DNA from 2 places in the Paenibacillus sp. FSL L8-0333 genome. Region 2 is predicted to be linked to the other one. Evidence: predicted binding sites of a transcription regulator. Region 2 holds the regulator's gene; the other holds the start of a gene.

Region 1 (16,726 bases), 800 kb from region 2:
CGCAGCGACTTGATCTCTGTACCCGTCAGCACCAAGCCAGCTTCATAAGTATCCTCGATAAAATAATCATGGGAAGCTTTCTTGTTCTGGGCAAGTACTTTCCCGTCTGCTTTTTTACCCATGAGAATCACTCCTTGAATCATATTCATAAGTTAAAGTAACCATGTCTGTCTAATCTTAAACGACACAGCCATCGAACGTCTGATCTATATTGTAACAAATGGAATCAAGTGAGCGCAAGGAACCTTCAACCAAATATACTTCACCTAATTTGTCATAGAGTTGTCAGTAATATTACCCAATATCTAGCATTTGTTACAAAAAATCATTAAGCTGCATCTATTCGACGCCTATTCAAATAGTGCTGCTTTTACCTATACTGTGCAATCCTATACTGTACCTATCCTATCCTCTACCTATTCACTTGCTATCACCTACGTTTTTCTATATAAATGTATTTCGTGCAACTATTTAAGCCTTATCACCGCCAAAAAACTAATTAGTTGCACTTTCTGCAGCTAAAAAAGCGAAATCAGACCAATTAAAGGTAACTGATCAGATTTAAATGTACAAAATACAACTAACTGCCACTTTTACTACATAACCCAAATTTAACTGCACATAATGCAATTAACCAAGTTGATTATTAGTTAAAAAGCACCGCCACAGGAGGGACGGTGCTTAGTATCGTTATAGAGTTATGCAGCGCATAACCGTCATTTATTTCTTTTTACGCTTACGTGGTGCTCCTTCTGGAGCGCCGCCATTATTGTCACTTCGTTTAGAAGTGACTTGCTCAGATGTCTCTACGTTGCCTGGTGTCACGGACTGGCCGATGAACACCCCGCCCTTGGTTTTCTTTTTGCGGCGGCCTTTGCCTGTAGGAGCGCCGTTACGGCCTTCTCCACCGCCAAAGTTACCCCCGCGATCCTCGCGGCTGCGGAACTTCGTGCTGCCGTCCACGCCCCGCGCTTCGCCGCCGGAGGAGTCGGACGCAGGAGCGCCGTATCCGCCTTTGCCGGAGCCAAAGCCGAAGCTGATGCCGCGTCCACCACCGGCACCGCCGGTGTCTCCGCCGCGGCCTCGCCCGCCGCTGCGCTCACGCGGCGCGCCTGCGTTGCCGCCGGCTTCGCCTCCGCGCTCTGCGCCCGGCGCAGCAACCACCCGGCTCGCATCCTCGCCGGCCTCGCGCCCGCGCTTCCGCTTACCGCGTCCGCCCGCTGCGCCAACACCGGCCGCTTCGCGCGGCCCATCACCGGCGCGCACACCTGCGCCCGGCTTGCCCTTGCCCGCGCCTGCAGCAGCGCCGCCGGGCTTGCCTTTACCGCCGCGTCCCTTGCCCGCGGCGCCTTTGCCCCCGGCCGGCTTAATGAAGCCGCCGCCCGAGCGGCCGCCCTTGCCTCCGCGGCCGCCCGCAAAGCCGCCGCCGCGGTGCTCACCAGGCGCGCGTGGCTTCATGTCGACCAACTCGAAATCGATCGTGTGGTCATCCATATTTACTTTCGCGACTCGGATCTTCACCTCGTCACCAATGCGGAACACACGCGATGTGCGCTCGCCAATGAGCGCCATATGACCTTCGTCGAAGTGATAATAATCGTCGCTCATTGCACTGAGACGAATAAGACCTTCGACGGTATTATCCAGCTCGATGAACATTCCGAAGCTGGTCACACTGCTGACCATAGCCTCGAATTCCTCGCCTACTTTATCCTGCATGTATTCTGCTTTCTTCAGTTGCTCCGTATCGCGTTCAGCTTCTACCGCCACACGCTCGCGTTCCGAAGACTGCTGAGCAATGTCAGGCATCCGGCTAGACAAATAATCATGCCGCTTCTGGGTCAGTGCCCCTCCATTCTCAATCACTTCACGCATTACGCGGTGAATGACCAGATCGGGGTACCGGCGAATTGGAGAAGTAAAGTGAGAATAATATTCCGCAGCCAGTCCGAAATGGCCCGTGCTCTCTGCATCATACTTTGCCTGCTTCATGGAACGCAGCATCATCGTACTGATGACCGTTTGTTCCTTTGTGCCTTGGATTTGCTCCAACAGATCCTGCAAAGCACGTGGATGAACCGAATTGCCACGGCCCTTCACGTGATATCCGAAGTTGGCCGCAAAAGCCATGAAATTCTGCAGCTTCTCTGGGTCTGGATCTTCGTGAATCCGGTAAAGGAACGGAACCTTCAACCAGTGGAAATGCTCAGCAACTGTTTCATTTGCCGCCAGCATAAACTCCTCGATAATCTGTTCCGCTACAGAACGTTCACGCTTCACGATATCTACAGCCTTGCCGTTCTCATCCACGATGATTTTGCTCTCTTCAAAATCAAAATCAACCGCACCCCGGCGCATCCGCGCATCGCGCAGCTTCATCGCCAATTCTTTCATGAGGCGGAAATCGTCAATCAGTGGACTATAACGTTCCAGCAGCTCTGGATCTTCGTCTTCGAGAATTTTACGAACATTGGAGTAAGTCATTCTCTCTTTGGTGCGAATCACGCTCGTAAAGACATCGTGCTTCACAACCTTCATTTGCTCGTTAAATTCCATTTCACAGGACATTGTTAACCGGTCTACCTGTGGATTCAAGCTGCAAATCCCGTTCGATAGACGGTGCGGCAGCATCGGAATAACCCGGTCTACTAAATACACACTACAACCGCGATCATAGGCTTCTTTATCCAGCTCAGAGCCTTCACGCACATAATAACCTACGTCTGCTATATGGACGCCCAACTTGTAATGTCCATTCTCCAAGCGCTGTACGTTTACCGCATCATCCAAATCCTTAGCATCTTCGCCATCAATCGTAACAATGTTCAGTCCGCGCAGGTCGCGTCTTCCTTGCTCCGCAATCTCCTCTTCTGTAATTGAATCAGGAGCGCTATCGGCTTCATCCAGTACTTCAGCTGGAAATGCCTCAGGTAATTGATGTTTGCGGATAATGGAAAGAATATCAACACCCGGATCATCCTTATGTCCGAGAATCTCAATAATTTCACCTTCTGCCGCTGCTCGGCCTTCCGGATAACTCACAATACGCACAACGACCTTTTGACCATCAACAGCACCTTTAAAGGATTGTTTCGGAATAAAAATATCACGATTAATCCGCTTATCATCAGGCAGCACAAAACCATAGGTCTCCAGGTTCTGAAATACACCTACCGTCTGCAACACGCCACGTTTTACAATACGTACTACTTCGCCTTCCATACGTCCGCCGGACGGACTTTTAGAGGTAATACGAATCAGAACGATATCGCCATTCATAGCTCCCTTAAGATCATTTGCATGGATATATACGTCAGGATGATCACGATCATCCGGGATTAGAAAAGCAAAACCCTTCGCATGTGCTTGTAAACGTCCACGCAGCAAATCCATCCGTTCTGGCACGCCATAACGTGCAGTACGGGTTAATACAATTCTTCCATCCTGCTCTAATTCAATCAGCAGTTCCTCGAACTTTTTAAACCCCTCGCTATCCTCTAGAGCAAAATGACTCACCAGCTCTTCATAAGTCATTGGTTTATATGCAGTTTCCCGCATGAAATCGAGTAATATTTCTTGTGTTATCATGTTCGTCACCCCAGCCCTCCGCGGCTTCAAGCCGCTGGCAAATATGTATATCTTGTCCTGCCATGCAGTAATGCCAAGTAAATTTTACCTTTACTACTTCATACCCTAGTATACACGAAATCAATCCTGCGCATCCCTGTTACTGTCATCCAAAGGTTAACACAGTACAAAATTTCCTTTAAATGCTGAAATACATCCATGCCGACTGCAGGTTTACTTCCTATCGATCCAGCCTTTTTCTTTGCGAATATGAAAAGAAAAGCACCCTTAGGTGCTTTTTAACTCCTTTTAATATAACAAAAAAGCCTCCGCTCTATTCCATTTAGAACAGAGCGAGGGCTTACGGTAGATCTTTTAGTCGATTAGAACTGCAGCTAGAATCGCCATGATAAAGAAACCAGCAGCAAGTCCAACAGTTACACGTTGTAGTACGAGCTCCATACCACGAGCTTTTGTTTTACCAAAGAGATGCTCAGCACCGCCAGAGATGGCACCGGAAAGACCCGCGCTTTTCCCCTTTTGCAGAAGAACGACCGCAATAAGACCGACGGAAAAAATCAGGAGCACAACTTTCAAAAAGATATCCATTCACTTCCACCTCCTACGCCTAAGCATCACTATCTATGGTAATTTAGGTTATCACGATACATAAACAGTATTCTTATTTTATCATAGCGCTGTCGGTAATACAACAGCTTAGACTGTTAAGTCGTAGCTTTTCTTGCAAGATAAGGATAAACCTATTGAAGTCTATCTTCTTCAAATCATAAAAAAGACCCGCCATAACGGCGGGTCTTAGAAGTCTGCTATAAAAGCAGATTATCTTTTGAGGTTGTAGAAGGATTTCAGGCCGTTGTATTGAGCCAATTCACCCAACTCATCTTCGATGCGAAGCAATTGGTTGTATTTAGCAACACGGTCTGTACGGGAAGGAGCACCTGTTTTGATTTGACCAGCATTAGTCGCAACAGCGATGTCAGCGATTGTGCTATCTTCGGATTCACCGGAACGGTGGGAGATAACTGCTGTGTAACCAGCACGTTTAGCCATTTCGATAGCATCAAAAGTTTCAGTCAATGTACCAATTTGGTTAACCTTAACCAAGATGGAGTTACCGATACCTTTTTCGATACCTGTTGCAAGACGCTCAGTGTTAGTTACGAACAAGTCGTCACCAACCAATTGGACTTTGTCGCCCAATTTTTCAGTAAGCAATTTCCAGCCATCCCAGTCGTCCTCGGACATACCGTCTTCGATTGTGATGATAGGATATTTTTCAACCCATGAAGCAAGAAGGTCAACATACTCAGCGGAAGTGTAAGATTTACCTTCGCCAGCAAGGGTATATTTACCGTCTTTGTAGAACTCAGTGGAAGCAACGTCCATACCCAAGAATACGTCAACACCTGGTTTGTAACCAGCTTTTTCAATAGCTTCGATGATTGTAGTGATTGCTTCTTCATTCGAACCAAGGTTCGGTGCGAAACCACCTTCGTCACCAACAGCTGTGTTCAGGCCTTTGGATTGAAGTACGGATTTCAAGTTGTGGAAGATTTCAGCACCTGTGCGAAGAGCTTCTTTGAAGCTTGGAGCTCCTACAGGAAGAACCATGAACTCTTGAACGTCGATGTTGTTATCCGCATGCTCACCACCATTGATGATGTTCATCATTGGTACTGGAAGAGTTTTAGCGTTGAATCCGCCCAGGTATACGTACAAAGGAATATCCAAAGCTGCTGCAGCTGCACGAGCTACTGCCATGGATACAGCTAGGATTGCGTTAGCGCCCAATTTACCTTTGTTAGGAGTTCCGTCCAAAGTAATCATCAATTTGTCGATGCCCACTTGGTCAAGAGCGTCCATACCGATAACTTCTGGAGCGATGATTTCATTTACGTTCTCAACAGCTTTCAGAACGCCTTTACCCATGTAACGGGATTTGTCGCCATCACGAAGTTCTACAGCTTCGTGAGCACCAGTGGAAGCGCCGGAAGGAACGATAGCGCGGCCTTTAGCACCGGATTCCAGATAAACGTCAACCTCTACTGTAGGGTTACCACGGGAGTCAAGGACTTCGCGAGCATATACATCAGAAATAATAGTCATGTAAGTTAATCTCCTTTTAACATTGTTTTGGTCTTACTTGTATAGCTTAAAATCAAAGGCGTTATACCTTACCTTACTTACGGCTAGCAATCATGGATTGTCCGGTCATTTCCGCAGGTTGAGGAAGTCCCATCAAATCTAGGATTGTTGGTGCTACGTCTGCAAGAATACCGGATTCACGCAATACAACATTCTCAGTAGTCACGATGAACGGAACAGGATTGGTTGTATGAGCTGTGAACGGGCGACCGTTCTCGTCAAATACCATATCTGCATTACCATGGTCAGCGATAATAATTGCAACGCCACCTTTGGCAACAACCGCATCCACTACTTTACCCACACACTCATCCGTCACTTCTACAGCCTTGATTGTTGGTTCCAGCATGCCGGAGTGTCCAACCATATCAGGATTGGCAAAGTTAAGAATGATAGCATCCTGTCTTTCCGCTTCGATTTCCGCTACGCAGGCTGCAGCCACTTCGTATGCACTCATCTCAGGTTGAAGATCATAGGTTGCCACTTTAGGAGAGTTGATTAAGATCCGGGTTTCACCAGGAAGCTCCTCGTCACGTCCACCGCTGAAGAAGAAGGTTACATGCGGATATTTTTCAGTTTCCGCGATGCGCAGTTGCTTCTTGTTTTGTTGAACAAGCACTTCACCCAATGTGTTATCCAGGTTCTTCGGTGAGTAGGCTACATAACCTTGTACCGTTTCGCTGAAAGTAGTTAGGCATACGAAGTGCAGGTTTTGCGGGAACAAAGGACCACGGTCGAAACCGCGGAAATCTTGATTCGTGAACACTTGTGACAATTGAATAGCACGGTCAGGACGGAAGTTGAGGAACACGACGGAATCGCCGCTCTCTACTGCCGTTACAGGTTTGCCTTCACTGTCTACAATTACACTAGGTTCAACGAATTCATCAAATACCGAGTTTTCATAAGATGAAGTGATGGCTTGCACAGCATCCGTGTATTTAGGACCTTCACCATAAACCATAGCACGGTAGGCTTTCTCTACACGTTCCCAACGTTTATCACGATCCATTGCGTAATAACGTCCGGACACCGTTGCAATTGTACCCACGCCAATCTCTTCGATTTTAGCTACTAGATCTTGGACAAACTTCTTCCCACTATCAGGAGCTACGTCACGGCCGTCCATAAAAGCATGGATATACACTTCATGCATATCTTCTTTTTTAGCCAGGTCAAGCATAGCAAACAGGTGGTTAATATGGCTATGTACCCCTCCGTCGGATACAAGCGCATATAGGTGAAGCTTTTTGCCAGTGTTCTTAGCATTTCTCACTGCACTAACCAGGGTTTCGTTATCGAAGAACTCGCCCTCGCGGATCGATTTATCGATACGAGTCAAATCCTGATAAACGATCCGGCCTGCACCAATATTCAAATGCCCTACTTCGGAGTTGCCCATTTGCCCTTCCGGAAGGCCTACAGCTTCACCGCAAGCAGTGAGTGTAGTGTTAGGATATTGTTTCAGGTAACGGGCATAGTTAGGTTTGTTGGCTTGAGCAACGGCATTACCTTCTGTCGTTCCACGCAAACCAAAACCATCCATGATGATCAAAGCTACGGGTTTTGGAGCTGACATCTTACTTCGCCCCCTCAACCAATTGAACGAAGGAATCCGGTTGTAAGCTGGCACCGCCAACAAGCGCACCATCGATGTCGCTTTGGCCCATGTACTCAGTTACATTCTCAGGCTTCACGCTGCCGCCGTATTGAATACGAACAGCTTCAGCTGTTGCTGCATCATACAGATCTTTTACAAGACCGCGGATGTAAGCAATAACTTCGTTAGCATCTTGGGAAGTGGAAGATTTACCTGTGCCAATAGCCCAGATAGGTTCGTATGCAATAACAACTTTTGCTGCTTGCTCGGCACTAAGACCTTGGAATGCAGCTTCAGTTTGTACTTTACATACTGCTTTAGTTTGATCAGCTTCACGCTCTTCGAGCTTTTCGCCAACACATACGATAGGAGTAATTCCGTGACGGAATGCAGCATGCATTTTCTTATTCACGATTTCATCCGTTTCGCCAAAATAAGCACGACGCTCAGAGTGGCCAATGATAACATAGTCCACACCAAGATCACTTAGCATTACACCACTGATCTCGCCTGTGTAAGCACCGTTATCTTCAAAGTGTAGGTTTTGTGCACCAATCTTGATGTTAGTACCTTTTGCAGCTGCTACAAGTGCAGGCAGGTTAGTAAATGGAGCGCAGATTACAGTCTCAACGCCTTCTACTTCTGCTTTGCCTTTAATTTCAGCAATAAAGCTTTCTGCTTCAGGAACTGTTTTGAACATTTTCCAGTTACCTGCAATAATAGGTGTTCTCATGACTTATGTTGCCTCCTTCTTAGGTCTTACTTATCGTTCAGTGCTTCTACGCCAGGAAGCGCCTTGCCTTCCATGAACTCAAGGGATGCACCGCCACCAGTGGAGATATGATCCATTTGATCAGCCAGGTGGAATTTCTCTGCTGCTGCTGCGGAATCTCCGCCACCAATAACAGTGTAACCTTCAGTAGTTGCACAAGCTTTTGCTACTGCAAGTGTACCTTCAGCGAATTTATCGATTTCGAATACGCCCATAGGTCCATTCCAGACAACCAGCTTGGAGTTCTTGATAATATCGGCATAAAGTTCACGAGTCTTAGGTCCGATATCAAGTCCTTCCCAACCTTCTGGGATTTCATTGTAATCAACGATCTTAGTGTTAGCGTCAGCACCAAATTTATCAGCAACAACAACATCAACAGGAAGCATGAAGTTTTTACCAAGTGCTTTTGCTTTTTCGATGAATCCAAGAGCAACGTCAAGTTTGTCGTTGTCTACTAGTGATTTACCGATTTCAAAGCCTTGTGCTTTAGTGAATGTATAAGACAATCCACCGCCGATCAGGACGTTATCAGCCAAAGACAACAAGTTATCAATAACATCAATCTTGTCTTTAACTTTCGAACCACCGATGATCGCAGTGAAAGGACGTTCTGGGTTAGAAAGAGCTTTACCAAGAACGGACAATTCTTTCTCCATCAAAAGACCGGATACAGCCGGCAGGAAATGAGCGATACCTTCTGTCGATGCATGTGCACGGTGAGCCGCGCCAAACGCATCATTAACAAACAAATCAGCCAGTTCAGCGAATTGTTTAGCCAGTTCAGGATCGTTTTTCTCTTCACCTGGGTAGAAGCGAACATTCTCAAGTACAAGTACGTCGCCTTCGCCTAGCTCAGCGATTTTTGCTTTTACAGCTTCGCCAATTGCTTCGTCAGCTTTAGCTACTGGTTTGCCAAGAAGCTCGGACAGACGTTCAGCAGCAGTAGTCAAACGCATGGAATCTACGAATTCGCCTTTAGGACGACCCATATGACTCGCAAGAATGATCTTTGCACCGTTCTCGATCAAATATTTAATGGTTGGAAGTGTTTCGCGAATACGAGTATCATCAGTAATTTTACCGTCTTCTACAGGTACGTTGAAATCCACGCGTACAAATACGCGCTTACCCTTTACTTCTACATCACGGACGCTTTTTTTGTTCATGATTAATTCCTCCACACCCAAAATTGTTTCTAGCAGGAAACAAGAAATACATTTAGAAAGAGCGGAAACAAGGAATTTCTGTTTCCGCTCTATAGATGTTGCTTATATCAAGTCAATTACTTAGCGATTTTAGCGAATTTCTCCAAAGTACGAACCAATTGTGCAGTGTAGGACATTTCATTGTCATACCAAGCAACAGTTTTAACCAGTTGTTTGTCGCCAACAGTCAATACTTTAGTTTGTGTAGCATCGAACAGGGATCCGAAAGTCATACCTTTGATGTCAGAAGATACGATTTCATCTTCAGTGTAACCATAAGTGTCTGGATCGGAAGCTGCTTTCATTGCTGCGTTGATTTCTTCAACAGTAACGCTCTTATCAAGAACAGTTACAAGCTCAGTCAGGGAACCAGTTGCAACTGGAACACGTTGAGCTGCACCATCCAATTTACCTTTAAGTTCTGGAATAACCAGACCGATTGCTTTAGCAGCACCAGTAGTGTTAGGAATGATGTTCTCAGCTGCTGCACGAGCGCGTCTGAAGTCACCTTTAGCATGTGGAGCATCCAAAGTGTTTTGGTCGCCAGTGTAAGCATGAATTGTAGTCATCAAGCCTTCAACGATACCGAACTTGTCGTTCAGTACTTTTGCCATTGGAGCTAGGCAGTTAGTTGTGCAAGATGCGCCGGAAATAACAGTCTCAGTACCATCAAGAATGTCATCGTTAACGTTGTAAACGACAGTTTTCATGTCGCCAGTAGCTGGAGCGGAGATAACTACTTTCTTAGCTCCACCTTTCAAGTGTTTTTCAGCTGCTTCTTTAGTTGTGAAGAAACCTGTGCACTCAAGTACGATATCAACGCCTAGGTCGCCCCATGGCAATTCTTCAGGGTTGCGGTTAGCAAGAACCTTAACTTCTTTACCATTGACTTTGAAGAAGCCATCATGCACTTCAACATCACCTTGGAATTTACCTTGAGTTGTATCATATTTAAGCAAATGAGCAAGCATCTTAGCGTCAGTCAAATCGTTGATTGCTACCACTTCGATACCTTCTACATTTTGAATACGGCGGAAAGCAAGGCGTCCAATACGTCCAAAACCGTTAATTCCAACTTTTACACTCATTGAATAGTTCCTCCTAGAATTCGTTTTATTTATTCAAAACAGACGGTGAGGTCTGTCATGACAACAATGTTAAGTATGATGCAAGAAGTATGTTATTGCCTGCAATCTAAAAACTACGAAGATAGCTGTAGTTGATTGTCAATTTCCTTGCCTATTTCTACTGCGGCAGCCTCGTCCGTGACGAGAATATTCTCCTGCCCGAAACGCAGCATGGCATGAATGGCTTTGGCCTTGGGTTTGCCTCCTGCAATACCGATGACTTTCTCTGTCCGAATAATATCTTCTAGACGTAGACCCATCGTAAGCATGGTATGGACAACCTGACCCTCTTCATTGAAATAATAGCCAAAAGATTCGGCCACTGCCCCTTCACCCTGGATTTCCGAGACTGTAGCCTCGTCCAGTTTGCGGCGGCGGGTCATTTCAATGGCATCCCCAATCCCATGTACAATAATACGCGAACTGCGGATGGTTTGTACAATCTCTCCAATATTAGAGTCAAGTGCCAGCGATTGGTATGCATCCCCACTAAGCAAATCAGGGACATGCAACAACCGGTAGTTGGCTCCAACCCGCTTTGCCATTGTTGAGGCAATCGTGTTGGCTTGAATCTCCATACTCTCTCCTAATCCTCCACGCGCCGGAACAAACCAAGCGTTCTTATAGGAAAGGGACAACGGCGGTGTCAGTTGATCAGCCATATCGGCAAGCGTCGATCCACCTGTGACGGCAACTGTATCATCTGCGCGAAGTATACTCAGCAGCGCTTTCGCACCCGCCCGGCCAAGCTCTCGTTTGGTGAACGGCGATGACTCACAATCACCCGGTACTACAATAACTTTATCCAGACCATACGTTGCTCGAATTTTCTCTTCCAGCTCATCCAGACCAAATAGGCTCTTAACAACCGGCTCTAGCAAATCAAGCAGTCTACGTCCAGCAGCGCTAATGCGCATGCCAACACTCTCGATCTCAATAAGCCCTTGCGATTTCAGAAGATCCGTCTCGGCACGCAGTACCCGCTCAGTCATATCTAGCGAAGCGGCTAGCGTTCTGCGCCCAATAATATCGGACAGCATGATCTGATGAAGAATCGTGTACCGTCTCTTAAGGGTTTCCATGAGATCAGGCAGAAGCTGCTTTTGGATATCTAATAAATTACGCATACTTTCACTCCTGCAACTTCGTCTTCCTCTATTCCCTTGTTCATGGTCTCAAAACGTCCCGGGTAAACTTTTTAAGTCCCACCCATATTCTAACCAAATATTGCTCGAAGCGCAAGTCTTCCGAGAGTAGAATTCTCAAGCACTTGTCTTCTTATACATTAATAAGGTCAGAAAAAGATATAGCGCCCGATGCCTGCCCCTAGAGCGCTTGTCCAGTATTAATATTACATTGCAATTGTGTAAAAATTGTATTATAATCATTTTTGTTGCGCCCGTGGTCCAATGGATATGACGTAGGCCTCCGAAGCCTGAGATCCAAGTTCGATTCTTGGCGGGCGCGCCATTAATTTCATTTTTGCACATAATTTAGTAGTGCCTATACTACTACTTAACCAAAGAGCCGCTTGTCGGCTCTTTTTTTTGAATATAAGTTTGACTTTCTTTGACTTTTTGTTTGAATTTGTTTATCATGTGGGTAATACGGCAAGAGTAAAAATGAATACATTTGAAGAACCAATATCAAGGAGGTTTTCCACGTGAGTTATATTCCTATGGTAGTAGAACAGAGCAACCGCGGCGAGCGCGCTTATGACATCTATTCCCGCCTGCTGAAGGACCGCATCATTTTCCTTGGAACGGAGGTTAATGACGTGGTAGCCAATTCTATCATCGCACAAATGCTGTTCTTGGCTGCCGAAGATCCTGACAAGGACATTCACCTTTACGTGAATAGCCCAGGCGGTTCCATTACTGCAGGTATGGCTATTTTTGATACAATGCAGTACATTAAACCAGACGTTTCCACCATCTGTGTGGGTATGGCAGCTTCCATGGGAGCTTTCCTGCTAAACGCTGGCGCCAAAGGCAAACGCTTCGCACTGCCTAACAGCGAGATCATGATCCACCAGCCTCTGGGTGGTGCTCAAGGTCAAGCAACGGACATTGAAATCCGTGCCCGCCGCATCCTCAAATTGCGCGATAAGCTGAACCGTATTCTAGCAGAACGTACGGGTCAACCTCTAGAACGTATTGAGAAGGATACAGATCGCGACTACTTCATGACTGCTGCAGACGCGGCTGAATACGGTATCGTAGATAAAGTAATCGAGAAGACATTGCCTAGCGGTGTGTAAGCTATAAAGTAAAAATATAAAGAGGCTGTGCCCTAACCATAACGGATAGGGCACAGCCTCTTTATATTTTATAGAAGACCTAAATCCAATCAATTCAGCCCTCCATAACCTAGTGCATCCAGCTTCTCGGCAATTACGCGATAACCCCGGCCATTCGGATGCAAATGATCAATGGATAACAACCCTCTCTCATTTCCTGCGAACTCACTGTAAATCGAAGCAAATCCACATACTCGGCTGCTGTACTGTGCTGCGTATTGATTAAACTGTCTGACCCACTCTGTCGCACCAACCACCTGAGGATAGGGATTATATAATCCCACAATTCTAATGATAAAAGGTCTACGCGTCCTCGCCTTCAATTGTATAAGGATATTCATAATTGCAGAGAAATTTTGTTTGCATTCCTGAAGCGATCTGCGCAGTTGTGCGGATAAGTTCCCTTGCTGTCTTGCTGCTGATTTGGCCGCGTGAATCAAATCATTACCACCGATAGACACAGTGATGATATCGGCTTCTCGAACGGCCTCACGCATCATGGAATTTCCGCGCAGCCGCTGCTCCAGCTCTGAAGTAGTCATTCCGTTCACGCCTAAATTCGTAGAGGCTACAGCAGTCCGCAGTCTCCCTTCTGCCATTCTACGGTACACCGGAACAAAACCGTTACCTGGCAGAGCACCAAATCCAGTCGTCAAGGAATCGCCAATTGCAGTATATTGGTAGCCCATAGCTCTCCCCCGTTCATAAACTAGTTACTCCCTTTAGTATATGAACTAGAGACAACTCCGGTAAGGGGGAGATGCCTTGTGCTGACATTAGCGGAGACGAGGTATCTCCATTTATTTCATGCCAGCAAACGGGCTACTGCCATCCGGCAAAAGCTCTTTGAAACTAAAGGTATACTCAGGGAAGCCTGCAGCATACGCTGTGTACTCATATAATTGGAAGAACAGAACAACCTTGTCATCCTTCAGATAGAAATATTTCTCCGTATTCAATCCGTTGAATCCTCCCAAATAACTATCCTCTGCCTTCAGCAGCTTGCTCAGCTTAGCATTCAGCTGTTTTTTGTAGTTTGGATTAGCTCCAAACAGGTCGCCCAACAATAGACGTTTACCATCTTTAAGCGAGAAGGTGAATGCCTCACGGTTAGTCATTCCATGAGCGCCGCCCGTATCACTATACTGATGCATCACTATGCTGATCACACCATTCTGATTGTAGGTCACTACATAACCTGAATCATAGGTGTATTTGGGCTCTGCTCCATCTCGATCGGAGATATCCTGTTCTGCACCCGCCGCGAATTTCATAACACTTTCCTTCAAAGTATTATTAATAGCTTGTTGCGCACTGGAATTGCCCAATCCACTGATCTTCGGATAATCAAGCTGAATAAAAGCTTCTGTCCGATCTTTAGCATAAGTTTCCGTGGTTACCGTCAGCGCGTTCTGCGGTCTGTTCACCACATTCAGCTTACTGGCGGCCCGACTCCAATCTACCTTATAACCCATATAATCATTTAACAAACCTGATGGAACGTAGAGGCGATTATTAATTAACTTCCCTTCATACTCTCGAATGAAATAGTTATTCACCCACACAGAAGTACCGTAACTGGATAACATCAACTTCGCCTTGGCCGATCCTTTTCCAATCATGTATGCATTTTCCTTCTTATCATACGCAAGCGGTAATCCCAACACATCTCGCATAAAAGTTATGGGAATCCAGGCCTGTCCTTCCTTCAAAATACCTTCCTGTAACGAATTTATCCCGTGTGCCTTTAAAACGATACGCGAATCAATAGCTTTATTCTCCGTTTTACTAGCTGCTGCATAACCCGTTTCGCTGGGCAGCAGACCTCCACCAAACAATAAACCTGCCGACATCAGACCTATGCCCCATTTGCGTACTGATTCTTTTGAAATAATATTCATCATCTTATTTTTCCTCTCCTTTCCAATTTATTAAACAGAATCGTAGAGAACTTACACAAAAAAAGAGGCGCCCCCCACTATTACTAGTGGAAGATCACCTCTCCTCTCTGCATTCACCTTGTTCTGATACTATTTCAATTCATACATTACGCTTAGCTGAGTTGTAACTTTAACTACTCCGGGTTGCACGGATGTGCTTGCACCAGCATCTGCTGCAGCCATATTCATTTTTAGATTCTGTTCAAAATAAACCGGAGTGACATCTCCATCATTTTGGCTGACCGTGATCACTTGACCCAAGCTGCGTTTAGCTGCCTTAGCAATAGCCCCTGCTTTAACATCTGCATTCGCCATCGCTTTTTCAATCACCTGAGCTTCAAATGCAGAAGTATCTTCCACAGAAAAACGTGCATTTCCGATATTATTCGCCCCTGCCGCAGATGCAGCGTCCAGCAATTCACCAACCTTGGTCAGATCTCTATAAGACACTAACAGCGTATGATTGGCGTTGTACCCCTTCACTTGCTGTCCTTCTTTTTCGCTGTAACTATAATTGGGTTGCACATAAAACTGCGTGCTTTGAATATCTTTATCTGCAATTTTCCAAGTATTCTTCAGTAAAGTCATAATCTTCTGAATTTTAGCGGCATTGGTCTTCTGCGCTTCTTGCGCAGTTGTGGCCGTAGTATCCACACCGATGGTCAAGTATACGATATCCGGCTTGAGGGACAATTCGCCTTTACCTACTACACTAACGACATTTTTCTGCACTTCATCTGCGTAAGCCTTTGCAGGACCTTGGAAAACACCACTCATGCTGATCCCTCCAATTAACAAGCTCCCTACGATCATCACTGAACCAATTTTCTTCAATAAACCTTTCATATTTGCCAGCCCCTTTCATTTCTTGTGATTTGTTATTATCCTCTAGACGAGTCATTTTGGTAAATGTTGCACGTCTCAATCTATTTTTTGGTATTAAAAAAAGCCCCGAAGGGCTTTTGGTCATGCGATAAATAAAGTCTTCCTAGCAGAAACGATGTTGTCTTCCTATTATTGGTTCTCAAGCTCTTCTTTGCTGACCAGACTTGTCAAAGCGTTTACAGCTTGATCGGCATCCGCACCGTCCGCGCTAATGTAAATCTCCGTGCCGGAACTGATAGCGAGGCTCATAATCCCCATAATACTTTTAGCATTTACTTTTTTATCATCTTTTTCCACGAAAATCTCCGACGAAAACTTGTTAGCTTCTTGCACAAACAATGCTGCCGGTCGGGCATGAAGCCCTGTCTTCAACCGAACAACTACCGGGTGCTTTGTCATGAAACGCTTACCCCCTAATTGAGTTCTCCCCAAAAGTTTCACATTAATTTTATATTATTATATCATTATAACGTAAACCACACTAGAAAAAAAGTAATTAGCCGCCTCGAACCTTGTCCGCCAGCTCATCAATCTTACGAAGCCGATGATTTACTCCCGACTTACTGACTGTACCTTTGAGCATTTCACCAACCTCCTTGAGGTTGATATCTGGATGCGCCATTCGAATTTCTGCTACTTCACGCAGTTTATCCGGCAAATTCTCCAGTCCCATTTCTCGCTGCAACAGCTTGATATTCTCAATCTGCCGCACCGCAGCACTTATTGTTTTGTTGAGATTTGCGGTCTCGCAGTTCACGATCCGATTCACGGAATTACGCATATCGCGCATAATTCTTACATCCTCAAATTTGAACAACGCCTGATGCGCTCCAATCAAACTTAAGAATTCAATGATCTTCTCGCCTTCTTTAATGTAAAGAATGAATCCTTTTTTACGTTCAATACAGCGTGCATTTAAGTGGAATTCCCCAGCCAGATCCACTAATGCTTTACAATGTTCCTCATACATCGAGGAAATCTCCAAATGGTAGGAGGAGCCTTCCGGATTATTAACCGATCCGCCAGCCAGAAAGGCACCACGCAAATAAGCACGCTTGCAGCAGTTATTCCCAACAATCTCATCATCAATACCATCGGTAAAAATAAATCCTTCCGACACAATTCTAAGATCCTTTAGGACCTCTTGTACACGGTTTGGAAT
Region 2 (16,726 bases):
TTTCTAGATGGCGGTAACACAGTGATGGTACATATTCGTAATCTCCGAGACAAAATCGAAATCGATTCGAAACGCCCACGTTATATACAAACCGTCTGGGGAGTTGGCTATAAATTAGACGGACCTTCCTGAAAGGATTTGGTGAGGCTTCTTGAATTCTAAATATATAACGACGATTCGTTGGAAGTTTATGTTCGCTTTTTTGCTGAGTGTGCTTTCAGGCGCTTTGCTGCTTATGGCAGGGTACCAACTCGTCAACTTTATGATCTATCTAAATCCGGCTTCAGAGTCGGCTCCCTATTCACGCATACTGCGCTGGATTATTAATCATATTGGCTCTATGCCACTAATGACAGCAGCTGGTATTATCAGCTTTTTATTATTCTTTTTTATCTACACTCGTAAAGTTGTGCTGTATCTGGAAGAGATCACAAAAGGGATTCGAGAAATTACAAGCTCCGGGATGTCCCATAGAATTGAAGTCAGAACCACGGATGAGCTGGGTGTGCTGGCTGAGAATATTAATGAAATGGCTGAGCGTTTGCAGCACTCCATAGAGGAGGAACGTAAAGCTGTAAATGCAAAAAATGACTTGATCACAGGTGTTTCCCATGATTTGCGCACCCCGCTTACCTCTGTCTTGGGTTTTCTGGAATACATCGAACAAGATCGATGTCAGGAAGAAGCGGAAATCCGGTATTACGTGGATATAGCCTACAACAAATCCCTGGTGCTGCGTAAACTGATCGATGATCTTTTTGAATACACACGTGTAAATAGTGGAGAGTACCCTTTGGTTATGCAGAGATTGGATTTGAAGGCCTTCATATGGCAGCTGGCGGAGGAGTCAGTTCCTGAACTAACAAAGGCGGATATGATCTATGAAATCGAGGACGTTGCTGATGAGTTATCGATAGAGGCTTCGCCTAAAGAATTAGTACGTGCTTATGAAAATTTGATTACTAACGCGATCCGTTACGGCAGAAGCGGCGGGAAATTGGAGATAGGTTTCAGTAAAAAGGAAAATGATGCTGTGGTCCGTATTAGCAACTTCGGAGAGAGGATTGCGGAAAGTGATATCCCTTTTATTTTTGAACGATTCTATCGGGCAGAAAAGTCGCGTTCACAGCATACAGGCGGCTCAGGGCTTGGACTTGCGATTGCCAAAAGTATCATCGAACGCCACAATGGCGTTATTTATGTAGAAAGTACATCTCTTCGCACGGATTTTATTACCCGTTTCCCATTCTTCATAGAATCTTAAGAAAACTCTGGCGGGTTCTTAAGATTTGGAAGTTATCCTTGTGGCACAAGGAGGGAACTACCATGCCAAAACTTCGGACGGTTCGTATCAGCTATTTATATATTTTTATGGGTTGCGCTCTTTTGAGTGCTGCCTTTCTTTTTGTTGTCCAGCGGGCTGTCGCTTTGCTGTATTCTCATTATTCGGGCCAATCAGAAGCCTTTTTTGTCCGGATTATTCATTGGGTTATTAATCATATGGGTCAAACCCCTAGTGCCATCCTTCTATTTATTCTAGTCTTCGGTGGGCTGTATGTTCTTCGTTCACAGAAAATAGCTGATGATTTGCGCTCGCTAGTGGTGGGAACCTCGGAGCTGGCAGACAAAGGAGTCGCTCAGAACATCAAGGTTCTTTCTGGAGGAGAAATAGGTGAAATTGCTGCTAACCTCAATCGAATGCAAAGAATAGAAGTTCCAGATAGGGATGCAAGCTCAAAGCGGATAGAGGACACACCAGCAGTAGCTTTATTAATAAGGACTAGGGCGATACTTCGCACCCTCCGTGAGGTTGAAGAGGATGAGGCGGAAGTACATACACTTCTTGCAGCGGCGAATGATGAAGTGCGCAGTATGGAGCGGTTCCTGGAGAACCTGATTATCGAATCATGAGCAGATGGAATGCACGCACCCGGATATTGCGAGTAGGGTACCTATTATTTGATGTGAGTGTTATTAGTACGGTATTGGCGCTTTTGATTTTTTTTTATGTATACCAGTATGGGGGGATCGTACTTAACCGGCATGAGGATAGGCTGCAATTGCCAGAATCAAGCCTCATCACAGCTTCAGATGGAACAGTTATACGAATGACTCCGCTACCGAGCTCGGGTTATAGGCTTACAGCAGAGCTTGAGGAGATGCCGGCTTTATTGATAAATACCTTTTTAACAGTAGAAGACCGCCGTTTTTATAGCCATCAAGGGGTCGATTATAAAGGGATATCACGCGCTTTCTTAAAAAATATCTTGGACATGAGTTTATCAGAAGGTGGCAGTAGTATTACTCAACAGCTTGCTCGCAATCTTTATTTGAACAGAGATAAGAACATGCTGCGCAAGTTAAATGAAACCTCTATTGCTTTTGCCTTGGAGCAGCGACTGACGAAACGTGAGATTTTGCAGCTGTACCTCAATCAGATTTATATGGGGCGGGGACAATATGGAGTAAAAGCAGCAGCGAAGCGTTACTTCGGCGTGTCTGATCTGAAAAAATTGGAGATCTGGCAAATAGCCACTCTGGCGGGAATCCCTAAAGGACCCTCTATTTATAACCCAGTAGACAATAGTGCATTATCCAAAACGAGAAGAAATCTAGTGCTAAAGATGATGTTCAATCAGCGACTAATCACGTATGAGCAAATGCAGGAAGCTCTGAATAAACAATATCAGCCTCCAGCTGCGGTCGAAAATGGGGTTGCCGGAGTGTATTATGTGGATGCCGCCCTTAAGGAAGCGGCTCAGATCACAGGGAAATCCGTAGAGGAGCTTCGTACAGGCGGCTACACTATAGTTACAGGTTTGAACATCAAAGCACAGCAGGCACTTGAGCAGGCCGTTCTCAAAGAGGCTTCATTTCCACCTGACGGAAAAGATCAGCAGGTAGAAGCAGCTATGACCATAATGGATCATCGTACAGGAGAAGTAGTGGCGTTGATTGGTGGGCGAGATCAAAACGAGGGCAATTTGAACAGAGCTATTATTGATGCACGTCAGCCTGGTTCCAGCTTTAAGCCGATCATTGATTATGGACCTGCACTCGAGAGCGGGAAATTCAACTCGAATAGTGTGCTGTCCGACCGTAAAGTTGCTTATGGCAGCTATAAGCCTGAGAACTTGAACGGTATATACCAAGGTCAGGTTACAATGAACACAGCTTTGCAAAAGTCCATCAATGCACCAGCTGTATGGCTATTGAAGCAGGTTGGAATCTCTTCTGCGCGGCAATTTGCCGCCAAATTAGGAATTGTACTGACGGAGGAGGACAATCATTTATCTATAGCTTTGGGGGGGCTTCATAATGGGGTTTCTCCACTAAAAATGGCCCAGGCCTACAGTGTCTTTGCTAGTGGAGGCAAATTTAATGCGGCTCATATGGTGCGCTCCATAACGGATTCAAAAGGGAAGGTCTTGTATACTCATCCCTCTGAATCACGTCAGGTAATCTCGCCGCGTACCGCAGAAGCGATGACGGCTATGTTACGCAATGTTGTTAATGAAGGAACAGGGAAAAAAGCGCAGATGAACAGACCAGTAGCGGGAAAGACCGGTACGACCCAATTGGACTTGGCTGGCGTGAGCAAGAAAGCCAATCGGGATCTTTGGTTTGTAGGCTATACTTCGGAGTGGACAGCTGCGGTATGGATGGGTTTTGATCGTACGAATCAGGATAATTATATGACTGAAGGCAGCGGGAAGGCTGCCGCTCTATTTTCTACAGTAATGAGTAAAGCCTTAAGTGATCATTGAGAAGTTATTGCGCCGCCCATTCTTCTAATTTCTCATCTCTAGGAAGCAGCAAGGCAAGAAACCCAAGCAGCGGGAGGAAGCCGCAAGCGATGAACACTTTAGCAATCCCGATACTATCAATGAGGTTGCCGAGGACTAATGAGCCGATCCCGCCGAGTCCAAAAGCAAGTCCCGTGATCAGACCTGAAACTGTGCCAATGTTGCCCGGATATAGCATTTGAGCATAAATGACGGTAACCGAGAAGCTGGACAGAAGTATGAAACCGCCAATCAGCAGCAATACAGCCGCCCATAATGGACCTACAAAGGGTAGAGCAAGCGCAAAGGGGACGGTTCCGACCATTGACAGTAAGATGAGATTACGCCGTCCAAAACGGTCAGCCAGCGGACCCCCAAAAAATGTACCCACTGCGCCAGCAGCCAAATACATAAAAATATAGATTTGGGCTTTATCCAGTGTCATTTGATATTTGTCCATTAGATAGAAGGCGTAGTAGCTACCGATAGAAGCGCCATACCAAGACCTAACAAAGACTAGGAATACAAGAATAATCGTTGCTGTTCGTATGCTTTTTCGGCGGGCGGGGTCGATTGCTCGTGCTGTTGATTTTTTATGAAAGGTATAACCGGCATCTAGCATTTCTCTATACCAGCGAGCTACATAGGTCTGAACAGCGATTCCGGCAGCCGCGACGATCGTGAAGCCTAGGGCACCAATCTGGCCAAAGGGGATGAATACCCATTTCGTAAGCATTGGACCCAGGGACTGGCCAGCATTGCCGCCCACTTGAAAAATAGATTGCGACAATCCCTTTCGCTGACCTGCGGCCATATGAGCAACACGCATACCTTCTGGGTGGAAGGTGGCTGAACCGAATCCGATCAGGATAACCGAGAATAAGACCAGAAAATAGCTATTGGCATAAGCCAATAGAAGTACACCTAAAAATGTGCTGCACATACCCAGTGGTAATAATATAGGACGGGGTTTACGGTCTGCAGCATATCCAATGACGGGTTGGATTACTGATGACGTCATATTTAAAGCGAATGAGATCCATCCAATCTGGGCGAAAGAGAGCAGTAGATTATCTTTGAGAATAGGGAAGATTGCTGGAATGACTGCTTGTATAGAATCATTAAATAAATGAACAAAACTGACAGCTAACAAAATTTTATAAATCGTTGCCTGCTGCAGATTACGCTGCTCCTTGTCCTTGCTGTCTACCGTGGACGCAGCGTCTGTAGGTTTGGTCTTCATTTTGACTCCTCTCTGTACTGATAGTTAGAAGGTAAGATTGGCGAATACGATAAATTCTATTTAGCCACAAATAATGGATGAATGGTATCAATTTGTGTTGTATTGAAGTTATTTATACGAATGATTTTTTTATTTCAAAAAAAGCTTGCAAACTCAATGACAGCATGGTATATTATCTCTTGTGCTTACGACGCATCGCACATACGAAACACAAGCGATGAAGAAATAAGTTGACAAGATAGAAACAAACATGATATACTCTAATTCCTGTGCAAGAGACATTGAATGTCGAAATGCTAGGAGCAAGTTCTTTGAAAACTGAACAAATGGAACACGTTAATTTTTAAAAAGATTCAATTAATGAATCGTCAGTTTCAAAATGAGCATATCGCTCTTTTCAATACTAATTGGAGAGTTTGATCCTGGCTCAGGACGAACGCTGGCGGCGTGCCTAATACATGCAAGTCGAGCGGAATTATTTTGAAAGCTTGCTTTCAAAATAATTTAGCGGCGGACGGGTGAGTAACACGTAGGCAACCTGCCCTTCAGACTGGGATAACTACCGGAAACGGTAGCTAATACCGGATAATTTCTTTTTTCTCCTGAGAGAAGAATGAAAGACGGAGCAATCTGTCACTGAGGGATGGGCCTGCGGCGCATTAGCTAGTTGGTGGGGTAACGGCCCACCAAGGCGACGATGCGTAGCCGACCTGAGAGGGTGAACGGCCACACTGGGACTGAGACACGGCCCAGACTCCTACGGGAGGCAGCAGTAGGGAATCTTCCGCAATGGGCGAAAGCCTGACGGAGCAACGCCGCGTGAGTGATGAAGGTTTTCGGATCGTAAAGCTCTGTTGCCAGGGAAGAACGTCCGGTAGAGTAACTGCTACCGGAGTGACGGTACCTGAGAAGAAAGCCCCGGCTAACTACGTGCCAGCAGCCGCGGTAATACGTAGGGGGCAAGCGTTGTCCGGAATTATTGGGCGTAAAGCGCGCGCAGGCGGCTATTTAAGTCTGGTGTTTAAACCTTGGGCTCAACCTGAGGTCGCACTGGAAACTGGGTGGCTTGAGTACAGAAGAGGAAAGTGGAATTCCACGTGTAGCGGTGAAATGCGTAGATATGTGGAGGAACACCAGTGGCGAAGGCGACTTTCTGGGCTGTAACTGACGCTGAGGCGCGAAAGCGTGGGGAGCAAACAGGATTAGATACCCTGGTAGTCCACGCCGTAAACGATGAGTGCTAGGTGTTAGGGGTTTCGATACCCTTGGTGCCGAAGTTAACACAGTAAGCACTCCGCCTGGGGAGTACGGTCGCAAGACTGAAACTCAAAGGAATTGACGGGGACCCGCACAAGCAGTGGAGTATGTGGTTTAATTCGAAGCAACGCGAAGAACCTTACCAGGTCTTGACATCCCTCTGAATCTGCTAGAGATAGCAGCGGCCTTCGGGACAGAGGAGACAGGTGGTGCATGGTTGTCGTCAGCTCGTGTCGTGAGATGTTGGGTTAAGTCCCGCAACGAGCGCAACCCTTAACTTTAGTTGCCAGCAGGTAATGCTGGGCACTCTAGAGTGACTGCCGGTGACAAACCGGAGGAAGGTGGGGATGACGTCAAATCATCATGCCCCTTATGACCTGGGCTACACACGTACTACAATGGCCGGTACAACGGGAAGCGAAGCCGCGAGGTGGAGCCAATCCCATCAAAGCCGGTCTCAGTTCGGATTGCAGGCTGCAACTCGCCTGCATGAAGTCGGAATTGCTAGTAATCGCGGATCAGCATGCCGCGGTGAATACGTTCCCGGGTCTTGTACACACCGCCCGTCACACCACGAGAGTTTACAACACCCGAAGTCGGTGGGGTAACCCGCAAGGGAGCCAGCCGCCGAAGGTGGGGTAGATGATTGGGGTGAAGTCGTAACAAGGTAGCCGTATCGGAAGGTGCGGCTGGATCACCTCCTTTCTATGGAGAATCGTTCTCTGCAATGAGAACATTCAAATCGGAAGTTTAACTTCCACAACCAATTAACGTGTATCCATTTGTTCGGTTTTGATGGAATTTGCGGGGCCATAGCTCAGCTGGGAGAGCGCCTGCCTTGCAAGCAGGAGGTCAGCGGTTCGATCCCGCTTGGCTCCACCAACAAACTTCATCTATTTGTTATGTCTATACACTTGATCCTTGAAAACTGGATACCGAAACGAATTTGCGTTTTAGAACATCTTTTAGCAACTTGTGCAAACAAGTAAATGTTATTAGTGAGATTTTTCCAAAGAGAATGTCATCGTATGATATTTTCCTACGGAAAAATCAAGGTTAAGCTAATAAGAGCACACGGAGGATGCCTAGGCGCCAGGAGCCGACGAAGGACGTGGCGAACAACGAAACTGCCTCGGGGAGCTGTAAGCAAGCTTTGATCCGGGGGTGTCCGAATGGGGAAACCCAGCTGTGGTAATTCGCAGTTACTCATTTCTGAATACATAGGAAGTGTAGAGGCAGACCAGGGGAACTGAAACATCTAAGTACCCTGAGGAAGAGAAAACAATAGTGATTCCGTCAGTAGCGGCGAGCGAACGCGGAACAGCCTAAACCTAAGAGCTTGCTCTTAGGGGTTGTGGGACGTCTCACATGGAGTTACAAAGGAATATGGTAGGTGAAGAGGTCTGGAAAGGCCCGCGATAGAGGTAAAAGCCCTGTAACCTAAACTGTGTTCTCTCCGAGACGGATCCCGAGTAGTGCGGGGCACGTGAAACCCCGTATGAATCCAGCAGGACCATCTGCTAAGGCTAAATACTACCTGGCGACCGATAGTGAAACAGTACCGTGAGGGAAAGGTGAAAAGCACCCCGGAAGGGGAGTGAAATAGAACCTGAAACCGTGTGCTTACAAAAAGTCAGAGCCCGATCTATGGGTGATGGCGTGCCTTTTGTAGAATGAACCGGCGAGTTACGTTTAACATGCAAGGTTAAGCCGAGAAGGTGGAGCCGCAGCGAAAGCGAGTCTGAATAGGGCGAATTAGTATGTGGACGTAGACCCGAAACCGTGTGATCTACCCCTGTCCAGGGTGAAGGTGCGGTAACACGCACTGGAGGCCCGAACCCACGTACGTTGAAAAGTGCGGGGATGAGGTGGGGGTAGCGGAGAAATTCCAATCGAACTCGGAGATAGCTGGTTCTCCCCGAAATAGCTTTAGGGCTAGCCTCGGTATAAGAGTAGTGGAGGTAGAGCACTGATTGGGTGCGGGGTCCGCAAGGATTACCAAGCTCAGTCAAACTCCGAATGCCATATACTTATTGCCGGGAGTCAGACAGTGAGTGCTAAGATCCATTGTCAAAAGGGAAACAGCCCAGACCATCAGCTAAGGTCCCCAAGTGTGTGTTAAGTGGGAAAGGATGTGGAGTTGCACAGACAACCAGGATGTTGGCTTAGAAGCAGCCACCATTGAAAGAGTGCGTAATAGCTCACTGGTCGAGTGACTCTGCGCCGAAAATGTAACGGGGCTAAACACACCACCGAAGCTATGGCTAGATACGTATGTATCTGGGGTAGGGGAGCGTTGTGTAGGGGTTGAAGGTGTACTGAAAAGAGCGCTGGACACTACACAAGTGAGAATGCCGGTATGAGTAACGAAAAGATCAGTGAGAATCTGATCCGCCGAAAGCCCAAGGTTTCCTGAGGAAGGCTCGTCCGCTCAGGGTAAGTCGGGACCTAAGGCGAGGCCGAAAGGCGTAGTCGAAGGACAACAGTTTGAAATTACTGTACCACCGTAATCCGCTATGAGCGATGGGGTGACGCAGGAGGGTAGTGACGCGGACTGATGGATGTCCGTCTAAGCAGTGAGGCTGATGTGTAGGCAAATCCGCACATCGATAAGGCTGGGCTGTGATGGGGAGCGAAAATTATAGTAGCGAAGGTCATGATCTCACACTGCCAAGAAAAGCCTCTAGCCAGGAGAAGGTGCCCGTACCGCAAACCGACACAGGTAGGCGAGAAGAGAATTCTAAGGCGCGCGGAAGAACTCTCGTTAAGGAACTCGGCAAAATGACCCCGTAACTTCGGGAGAAGGGGTGCCCCGGTAGTGTGAATAGCACGAGGGGGCCGCAGTGAAAAGGCCCAAGCGACTGTTTAGCAAAAACACAGGTCTGTGCGAAGCCGCAAGGCGAAGTATACGGGCTGACGCCTGCCCGGTGCTGGAAGGTTAAGGGGAGTGGTTAGGGGTAACCCGAAGCTATGAACCGAAGCCCCAGTAAACGGCGGCCGTAACTATAACGGTCCTAAGGTAGCGAAATTCCTTGTCAGGTAAATTCTGACCCGCACGAATGGCGTAACGACTTGGGCGCTGTCTCAACGAGAGATCCGGTGAAATTTTAATACCTGTGAAGATGCAGGTTACCCGCGACAAGACGGAAAGACCCCATGGAGCTTTACTGCAGCTTGATATTGAATTTGGGTACGATCTGTACAGGATAGGTGGGAGCCGTAGAAATCGGAGCGCAAGCTTCGGTGGAGGCGCCGTTGGGATACCACCCTGATCGTATCTAGGTTCTAACCTAGTACCCTTACCGGGTACGGGGACCGTGTCAGGCGGGCAGTTTGACTGGGGCGGTCGCCTCCTAAAGAGTAACGGAGGCGTTCCAAGGTTCCCTCAGAATGGTTGGAAATCATTCGCAGAGTGCAAAGGCATAAGGGAGCTTGACTGCGAGACCTACAAGTCGAGCAGGGACGAAAGTCGGACTTAGTGATCCGGTGGTACCGCATGGAAGGGCCATCGCTCAACGGATAAAAGCTACCCTGGGGATAACAGGCTTATCTCCCCCAAGAGTCCACATCGACGGGGAGGTTTGGCACCTCGATGTCGGCTCATCGCATCCTGGGGCTGAAGTAGGTCCCAAGGGTTGGGCTGTTCGCCCATTAAAGCGGTACGCGAGCTGGGTTCAGAACGTCGTGAGACAGTTCGGTCCCTATCTGTCGTGGGCGCAGGAAATTTGAGAGGAGCTGTCCTTAGTACGAGAGGACCGGGATGGACGTACCGCTGGTGCACCAGTTGTTCCGCCAGGAGCATGGCTGGGTAGCTACGTACGGACGGGATAAGCGCTGAAAGCATCTAAGCGTGAAGCCCCCCTCAAGATGAGATTTCCCAATTAGTAAGACCCCTTGAAGACGACGAGGTAGATAGGTTGGAGGTGGAAGTGCAGCAATGCATGGAGCTGACCAATACTAATCGGTCGAGGGCTTATCCTATACGTAGAATGCAGATTCGTTTCGGATTCAGTTTTCAGGCATCAAGCCTGTAACACGCTTAGAAATTCATTGTCACTTCAGGTGATGAACCGAATTTCACGCGGCAGCGTCTGTTTCACAGACGCATGTTTGGTGGCGATAGCGGAGGGGTTCCACGCGTACCCATCCCGAACACGACCGTTAAGCCCTCCAGCGCCGATGGTACTTGGACCGAAGGGTCCTGGGAGAGTAGGACGTTGCCAAGCACAAATAGACCACTGTTGATAACTCGACAGTGGCTTTTTTGCGTCTATTATAGATTGTGGAAAACTTGTGGATAATTCATTGGAATTTGCAGAAAACTTACGCACATGTGGATAGATGATTAAAAGGCAAAAAATCACCGGATGGTGTGGATTAAGTACAAATTTATGTAGATCTGTCAACAGAAAACCTAAGTAATACACGGGTTGCTGTGGATATAGTCATATTTATGTGGATAGAGGGATTGATAAGTGGATAATTATTTTAACTTGAATAGAACAAGATTACAAGACTATTTTTAAAACTGCCTAAGGCTGTGGATAACTAAAAAAAGTTCGAAAAATATCCTTATAATTCGCACACAATACACTCTCTTGTTATACTAACCATAAAAGTAAATTCATAAATGATGAGGTGAGTTTTGTGGATATCAGACAGTTGCACTCAGAAGAGTTTGATCTAAGCATGGATTTATCTGAATATGCTTTTCAATACAAGCTGCCTAGTGAGAAAAGGGCGAATGCTAAGGAAAGATTTAAAGCAGAACGCGTATGGGGTGCTTTTGAAGAAGGTACTTTGGAAGCTAAACTTACTCTTCTTCCGTTCGAAGTGTACATACAAGGTAGATTAGTACCTATGGGAGGGATCGCAGGGGTAGCGACATGGCCAGAGAATCGCAGACAGGGGCATGTGGCAAAGCTCCTGGCGCATACGCTGCAAACGATGAATGAGGCGGGGCAGACATTATCTTTTCTGCATCCGTTCTTGATCCCCTTTTATCGCAAATTTGGTTGGGAAGTTTATTGTGAATATAAGAAATACTCCATTCCTGTTGCCAAGTTTCCCAAGAAGGTTGAAGTTGAGGGCAAGGTAAGACGTGGTGTTATAGATATCGAAGTATTGGACAACTTATACAATCGTTTTGCAGTTAGATATAACGGAACACTTAAGCGTGATTTGGACTGGTGGGAGAGCTCTGTTCTGGATGATGAAGGTCAGACTGCGGTATTTTATTCACAGCTTGGGGAACCTGAAGGATACGTACTATATAAGATAGAAAATAGAGAACTGGTCATTGATGAATTTGTGTTTTTGAACGAACAGGCCCGGCAGGGGCTGTGGACATTTCTTGCGAATCACGATTCGATGGTGACCGGTGCATCGCTAAAACTGGTGCCATCCGATGATATGTTACCTTTTTTGCTGCCTGATCCGCGTATAGAGCAGGAGAATTATCCTTATTTTATGGCGCGTATTGTTAATGCTAAAGCATTCGTGGAGAGTTATTCTTTTAAGCGTTACAACAGTCAGAAGAAACAGGTTATCTATATTGAAGATAAATATGCCCCATGGAATGACGGGTTGTGGGAATGGACTGTCTCCGAAAAGGGAGCAGCAGCTTTCTTGCGTATAGAGGGTGAACGGGATGCAGCTGACTTAAGCTGTGATATTGGTACGCTGACGATTCTAATGTTTGGATATAAACGCCCAGCAGAGCTGGCTCGTTATGGACGTGTGACTGGTAATCCGACGGCTCTGGAATGGCTCGAAGAAATCATACCGCAAGCTGAAACGGCACTTTTTGATCATTTTTAGAAAATAATTAGGCTCTCCCCTTCGAAAGAAGCTGGGAGAGTTCTTTATTTCCGAATACATTCGCTGAAAAAAGTGAAAAATAAGAGAATCCTCTTGGAATTAGCACAGAATATGTTATAATATTAAAAAGTCAAAGAAAGTCAAAGTCAACGCACCTGATGACATACAGTGCGATCCTCTGAATTTGTGAAGTTTTCTTCAGACTTATATGAATGAAGTTCACTAATGAATGTCATTAAGGATGCGGGCGCAAGCGATATTATGAAGCTTTAAAGAGCACTGGAGGATGAGTGATGCGCAATATCTCTGATATTATTGAACAATATCTGAAGAATATTTTGCATGAAAGTCCCGAAGGTACGGTGGAAATCCAGCGAAATGACCTGGCGGACCAGTTCTCATGCGTACCGTCACAGATCAATTATGTTATTAGTACACGCTTTACACTGGAAAAAGGCTATGTGGTGGAAAGTAAGCGTGGTGGCGGGGGATATATTCGTATTCAACGTTTTGAATTGCCGCCAAACGTGGCACTGCATGCCCATTTAAACCATACTATAGGTGGCGGGATAGATCAGAACGCTGCCGAAGGGTTGATTTATCAACTGGAGGAAGCTGGTTTTCTAAGCAAGCGTGAGGCGTGTCTTATGCGCGCTGCTGTTTCTCGGGATTGCCTAACGGTTAAGATTCCATATCGGGATGAGATTCGGGCCAAGATTATGAAGGCGATGTTAATCTCTTTGTTAGGCAAATAATTGTCAATCATAAGGGAGGGGCTTTCGCTTATGCAATGTCAGGAATGTGGCGTCAAGCCAGCAACACTCCATTTCACCAAGATCGTGAATGGAGAGAAGACAGAATTTCATATCTGCGAGAGCTGTGCGCGGGAGAAGGGTGAACTGATCCCGGGAACTGCTGGAGGATTCTCCATTCACAGCTTGCTGTCTGGTCTGCTTGATCTTGAAGGGGCCGGTAAGGAAAAGACGGCTGCTACGAAAACTACGCAAAGTCTGCAATGTGAGAATTGTGGAATGACGTACTCGCAGTTTAGCAAATTGGGTCGTTTTGGCTGCAGCTCCTGTTATAAATATTTTAACAGTGCACTGGACCCGCTCTTTAAACGGGTGCATGGCAGCACTTCGCATGTAGGCAAGATTCCTAAACGTGCTGGAGCACAAATTGTGTTCAAGCGGCAAATTGATGAATTGAAGCTGGAATTACAGCAAAGTATCGCACAAGAGGAATTCGAAACTGCGGCAGAGCTTCGGGATCAAATTCGCCAACTTGAAAAAGAAATGGCACAAGAGTAAAGTCTTTGATATATAGGGGGGATATGACATGTCAAGTCTCCGATTTACTGAACAAGCGCTTAGTGATTGGATGCGCTCGGGAGGCAGTCACTCCGAGATTGTAATTAGCAGCCGTATGCGTATTGCACGTAATTTAGAGCATCTTCCATTCCCTATGCTTGCTTCCTTAGAGCAATCGGAAGAAGTATTAGAGCTGCTGGCCCCTGTGTTTCATGGGGAAACTGCTGCCGAATTCGGATCTTTTCAACTGATAAAGCTTGCTGAAGTGAATGAACTGGATAAAAAGGTATTGGTCGAGAAACATCTCATCAGTCCTAATCTGGCTAATGATTCACGTGGCGCAGCTGTGATATTAAATGAAGATGAGTCGGTCAGCATCATGATTAACGAAGAAGACCATCTGCGGATCCAATGTCTGTTCCCGGGTCTTCAGGTAAGAGAAGCATGGGAACGTGCGACAGCCATCGACGATATCTTCGAATCGGCTGTGAATTACGCTTTTGATGATAAAAGAGGATACTTGACCAGTTGTCCCACCAATGTGGGTACAGGGCTGCGTGCCTCAGTAATGCTGCATTTGCCAGCACTAGTAATGACCCAACAGATCAATCGCATATTGTCAGCAGTGAACCAAGTGGGATTGACTGTAAGAGGAATTTATGGTGAGGGCAGCGAAGCAGTAGGGAACATCTTTCAAATTTCCAATCAGATTACTCTCGGTCAAACAGAAAGTGAAATCATCGAGAACCTTCACAGTGTAGTCACCCAGATTATAGAGCATGAACGAAATGCCCGTGAAAGGCTGCTTGTAGATTCCGCTTTAAGAATTACAGACCGAGTGAAAAGATCTTATGGGATTTTGTGTTACGCTGCTCTAATGGAGCTTAAAGAATCCGCACAACGGCTGTCTGATGTGAGACTTGGGGTTGACCTTGGCATACTGGAAGGCCCTTCGATTTCCGTGCTTAATGAGCTGAACGTTAAGACACAGCCAGGATTTCTGCAAAAAATGTTCGGTGACGAGATGAACGCCACTGAACGGGATATGTATCGGGCGAAACTGCTCCGAGAAACACTGGGAACACAACATTAATATAGATATTTATTATTCATGGAGGTGCAGGAGATATGATGTTTGGAAGATTTACGGAACGCGCACAAAAAGTGCTAGCGCTAGCGCAGGAAGAAGCTGTTCGTTTAGGACACAACAATATTGGCACAGAACATATTTTGCTAGGACTTATTCGTGAAGGAGACGGCATTGCTGCTAAAGCATTAATCGCTTTGGGTCTGGGTCTTGAAAAAATCCAGGACGAAGTGGAGACACTGATTGGCAGAGGCCAAGAACAACCTACGAACATTGCTTATACTCCTCGCGCCAAAAAAGTAATCGAGTTGTCGATGGACGAAGCCCGCAAGCTGGGACATACGTATGTCGGCACTGAGCATATTCTGCTAGGACTTATTCGTGAAGGAGAAGGTGTCGCGGCTCGTGTGCTTAATAACCTAGGCATCAGCTTGAACAAAGCTCGTCAGCAAGTGCTTCAGCTTCTGGGAAGCAGCGAGGCTGCATCCAGTCATAGCGGAACACCTGCTAATGTCAGCACACCTACTCTAGACGGCCTAGCACGCGATTTGACGGCTTATGCCAAGGATGGTAACCTGGATCCAGTTATCGGTCGTAGCAAGGAAATTGAACGTGTTATTCAGGTACTGAGCCGCCGGACGAAGAACAACCCGGTGTTGATAGGTGAACCTGGGGTTGGCAAAACAGCTATTGCTGAAGGCTTGGCCCAAAAGATCATTAATAATGAAATCCCAGAAACACTGCGCGACAAACGCGTAATGACGCTCGATATGGGCTCGGTAGTGGCTGGTACTAAATATCGCGGCGAGTTTGAAGACCGCCTCAAGAAAATCATGGATGAGATTCGCCAAGCGGGGAATATCGTACTCTTTATCGATGAGCTTCATACGCTGATCGGTGCTGGTGGCGCAGAAGGTGCTATTGATGCTTCCAACATTCTTAAGCCGGCTTTAGCCCGCGGAGAACTTCAGTGCATCGGTGCGACTACGCTGGATGAATATCGTAAATACATTGAAAAAGATGCAGCTTTGGAGCGTCGTTTCCAACCGATTACGGTGGATCAGCCATCTCCAGAAGAAGCGGTACAAATTTTATTTGGACTTCGCGATCGTTATGAAGCACATCACCGTGTGAAAATTACGGATGAAGCTATCGTGGAAGCTGTAAAGCTGTCTGATCGTTACATTCCGGATCGTTTCCTGCCGGATAAAGCCATTGACCTTATCGATGAAGCAGGGTCTAAAGTAAGGCTTCACTCTTACACTATCCCGCCAAATCTGAAGGAACTAGAAATGCGCTTGGATGATATCCGCAAGGAGAAGGATTCTGCTGTTCAGAGCCAAGAGTTTGAGAAAGCGGCTGCCCTGCGTGATACGGAGCAAAAAATCCGTGAAGAGCTTGATACGACTAAGAACCAGTGGAAAGAAAAACAAGGACGCACCGATTCTGAAGTTACACCTGAAGATATCGCACAGGTTGTTGCAAGCTGGACGGGAATCCCTGTAAGCAAGCTGAAAGAAGAAGAGACCGACCGTCTGCTTAACATGGAAGCTCTGCTGCATGAACGAGTGATTGGTCAGGACGAAGCTGTTAAGGCTGTCAGCCGGGCATTGCGCCGGGCGCGTGCGGGTCTTAAAGATCCGAAACGTCCAATGGGCTCCTTTATCTTCCTCGGTCCTACGGGTGTAGGTAAAACTGAGTTGGCTCGTGCGCTTGCTGAAGCCATGTTCGGCGATGAGAATGCGGTCATCCGTATTGATATGTCGGAATACATGGAGAAGCACTCCACATCCCGTTTAGTTGGTGCCCCTCCTGGATATGTCGGCTATGAAGAAGGCGGCCAATTAACAGAGAAGGTACGTCGTAAACCATACTCGGTAGTACTGCTTGATGAAATTGAAAAAGCACATCCGGAAGTATTCAACATTTTGCTGCAAGTGCTTGAAGATGGTCGCCTCACCGACTCTAAAGGCCGGGTAGTTGACTTCCGCAATACACTTATCATTCTGACCTCTAACGTAGGCGCACAGGCAATCAAGAAGAACTCAACGCTTGGATTCACGGCTGTGCAGGATGCAGGAGCAGAATACGGCAATATGAAGGGCAAGGTTATGGAAGAGCTCAAGAAGAGCTTCCGTCCAGAGTTCTTGAACCGGATCGACGAAATCATCGTCTTCCACTCACTCGATGAGAAACATATCGCTGAGATCGTTACGTTGATGTC

Evidence for each region. The regulator CtsR, encoded in region 2, represses protease genes until heat stress. The targets are predictions, from matches to a motif close to ATGGTCAATAAAGGTCAAACA.
Region 1: clpP (ATP-dependent Clp endopeptidase proteolytic subunit ClpP) is a predicted target of CtsR. The motif match lies at 11,997-12,017, and genes of this name have one in related genera.

Annotation. Positions count from the first base shown of each region.
Region 1 covers NZ_CP150186.1:180,747-197,472, reverse strand. The annotation lists gene smpB (SsrA-binding protein SmpB) at 1-122, opposite strand, end outside; gene rnr (ribonuclease R) at 721-3,588, opposite strand; gene secG (preprotein translocase subunit SecG) at 3,943-4,176, opposite strand; gene eno (phosphopyruvate hydratase) at 4,408-5,694, opposite strand; gene gpmI (2,3-bisphosphoglycerate-independent phosphoglycerate mutase) at 5,768-7,312, opposite strand; gene tpiA (triose-phosphate isomerase) at 7,314-8,066, opposite strand; gene NYE72_RS00925 (phosphoglycerate kinase) at 8,093-9,274, opposite strand; gene gap (type I glyceraldehyde-3-phosphate dehydrogenase) at 9,391-10,401, opposite strand; gene NYE72_RS00915 (sugar-binding domain-containing protein) at 10,515-11,567, opposite strand; tRNA gene NYE72_RS00910 (tRNA-Arg) at 11,836-11,910, shown strand; gene clpP (ATP-dependent Clp endopeptidase proteolytic subunit ClpP) at 12,104-12,700, shown strand; gene NYE72_RS00900 (GDSL-type esterase/lipase family protein) at 12,790-13,428, opposite strand; gene NYE72_RS00895 (DUF4163 domain-containing protein) at 13,540-14,643, opposite strand; gene NYE72_RS00890 (SIMPL domain-containing protein) at 14,770-15,525, opposite strand; gene NYE72_RS00885 (HPr family phosphocarrier protein) at 15,694-15,963, opposite strand; gene whiA (DNA-binding protein WhiA) at 16,061-16,726, opposite strand, start outside.
Region 2 covers NZ_CP150186.1:6,222,993-6,239,718, reverse strand. The annotation lists gene NYE72_RS27935 (response regulator transcription factor) at 1-132, shown strand, start outside; gene NYE72_RS27930 (HAMP domain-containing sensor histidine kinase) at 152-1,264, shown strand; gene NYE72_RS27925 (HAMP domain-containing protein) at 1,327-1,911, shown strand; gene NYE72_RS27920 (PBP1A family penicillin-binding protein) at 1,965-3,767, shown strand; gene NYE72_RS27915 (MFS transporter) at 3,772-5,028, opposite strand; rRNA gene NYE72_RS27910 (16S ribosomal RNA) at 5,433-6,990, shown strand; tRNA gene NYE72_RS27905 (tRNA-Ala) at 7,092-7,167, shown strand; rRNA gene NYE72_RS27900 (23S ribosomal RNA) at 7,340-10,266, shown strand; rRNA gene rrf (5S ribosomal RNA) at 10,395-10,511, shown strand; gene NYE72_RS27890 (GNAT family N-acetyltransferase) at 10,933-12,105, shown strand; gene NYE72_RS27885 (CtsR family transcriptional regulator) at 12,399-12,860, shown strand; gene NYE72_RS27880 (UvrB/UvrC motif-containing protein) at 12,891-13,415, shown strand; gene NYE72_RS27875 (protein arginine kinase) at 13,444-14,508, shown strand; gene clpC (ATP-dependent protease ATP-binding subunit ClpC) at 14,544-16,726, shown strand, end outside.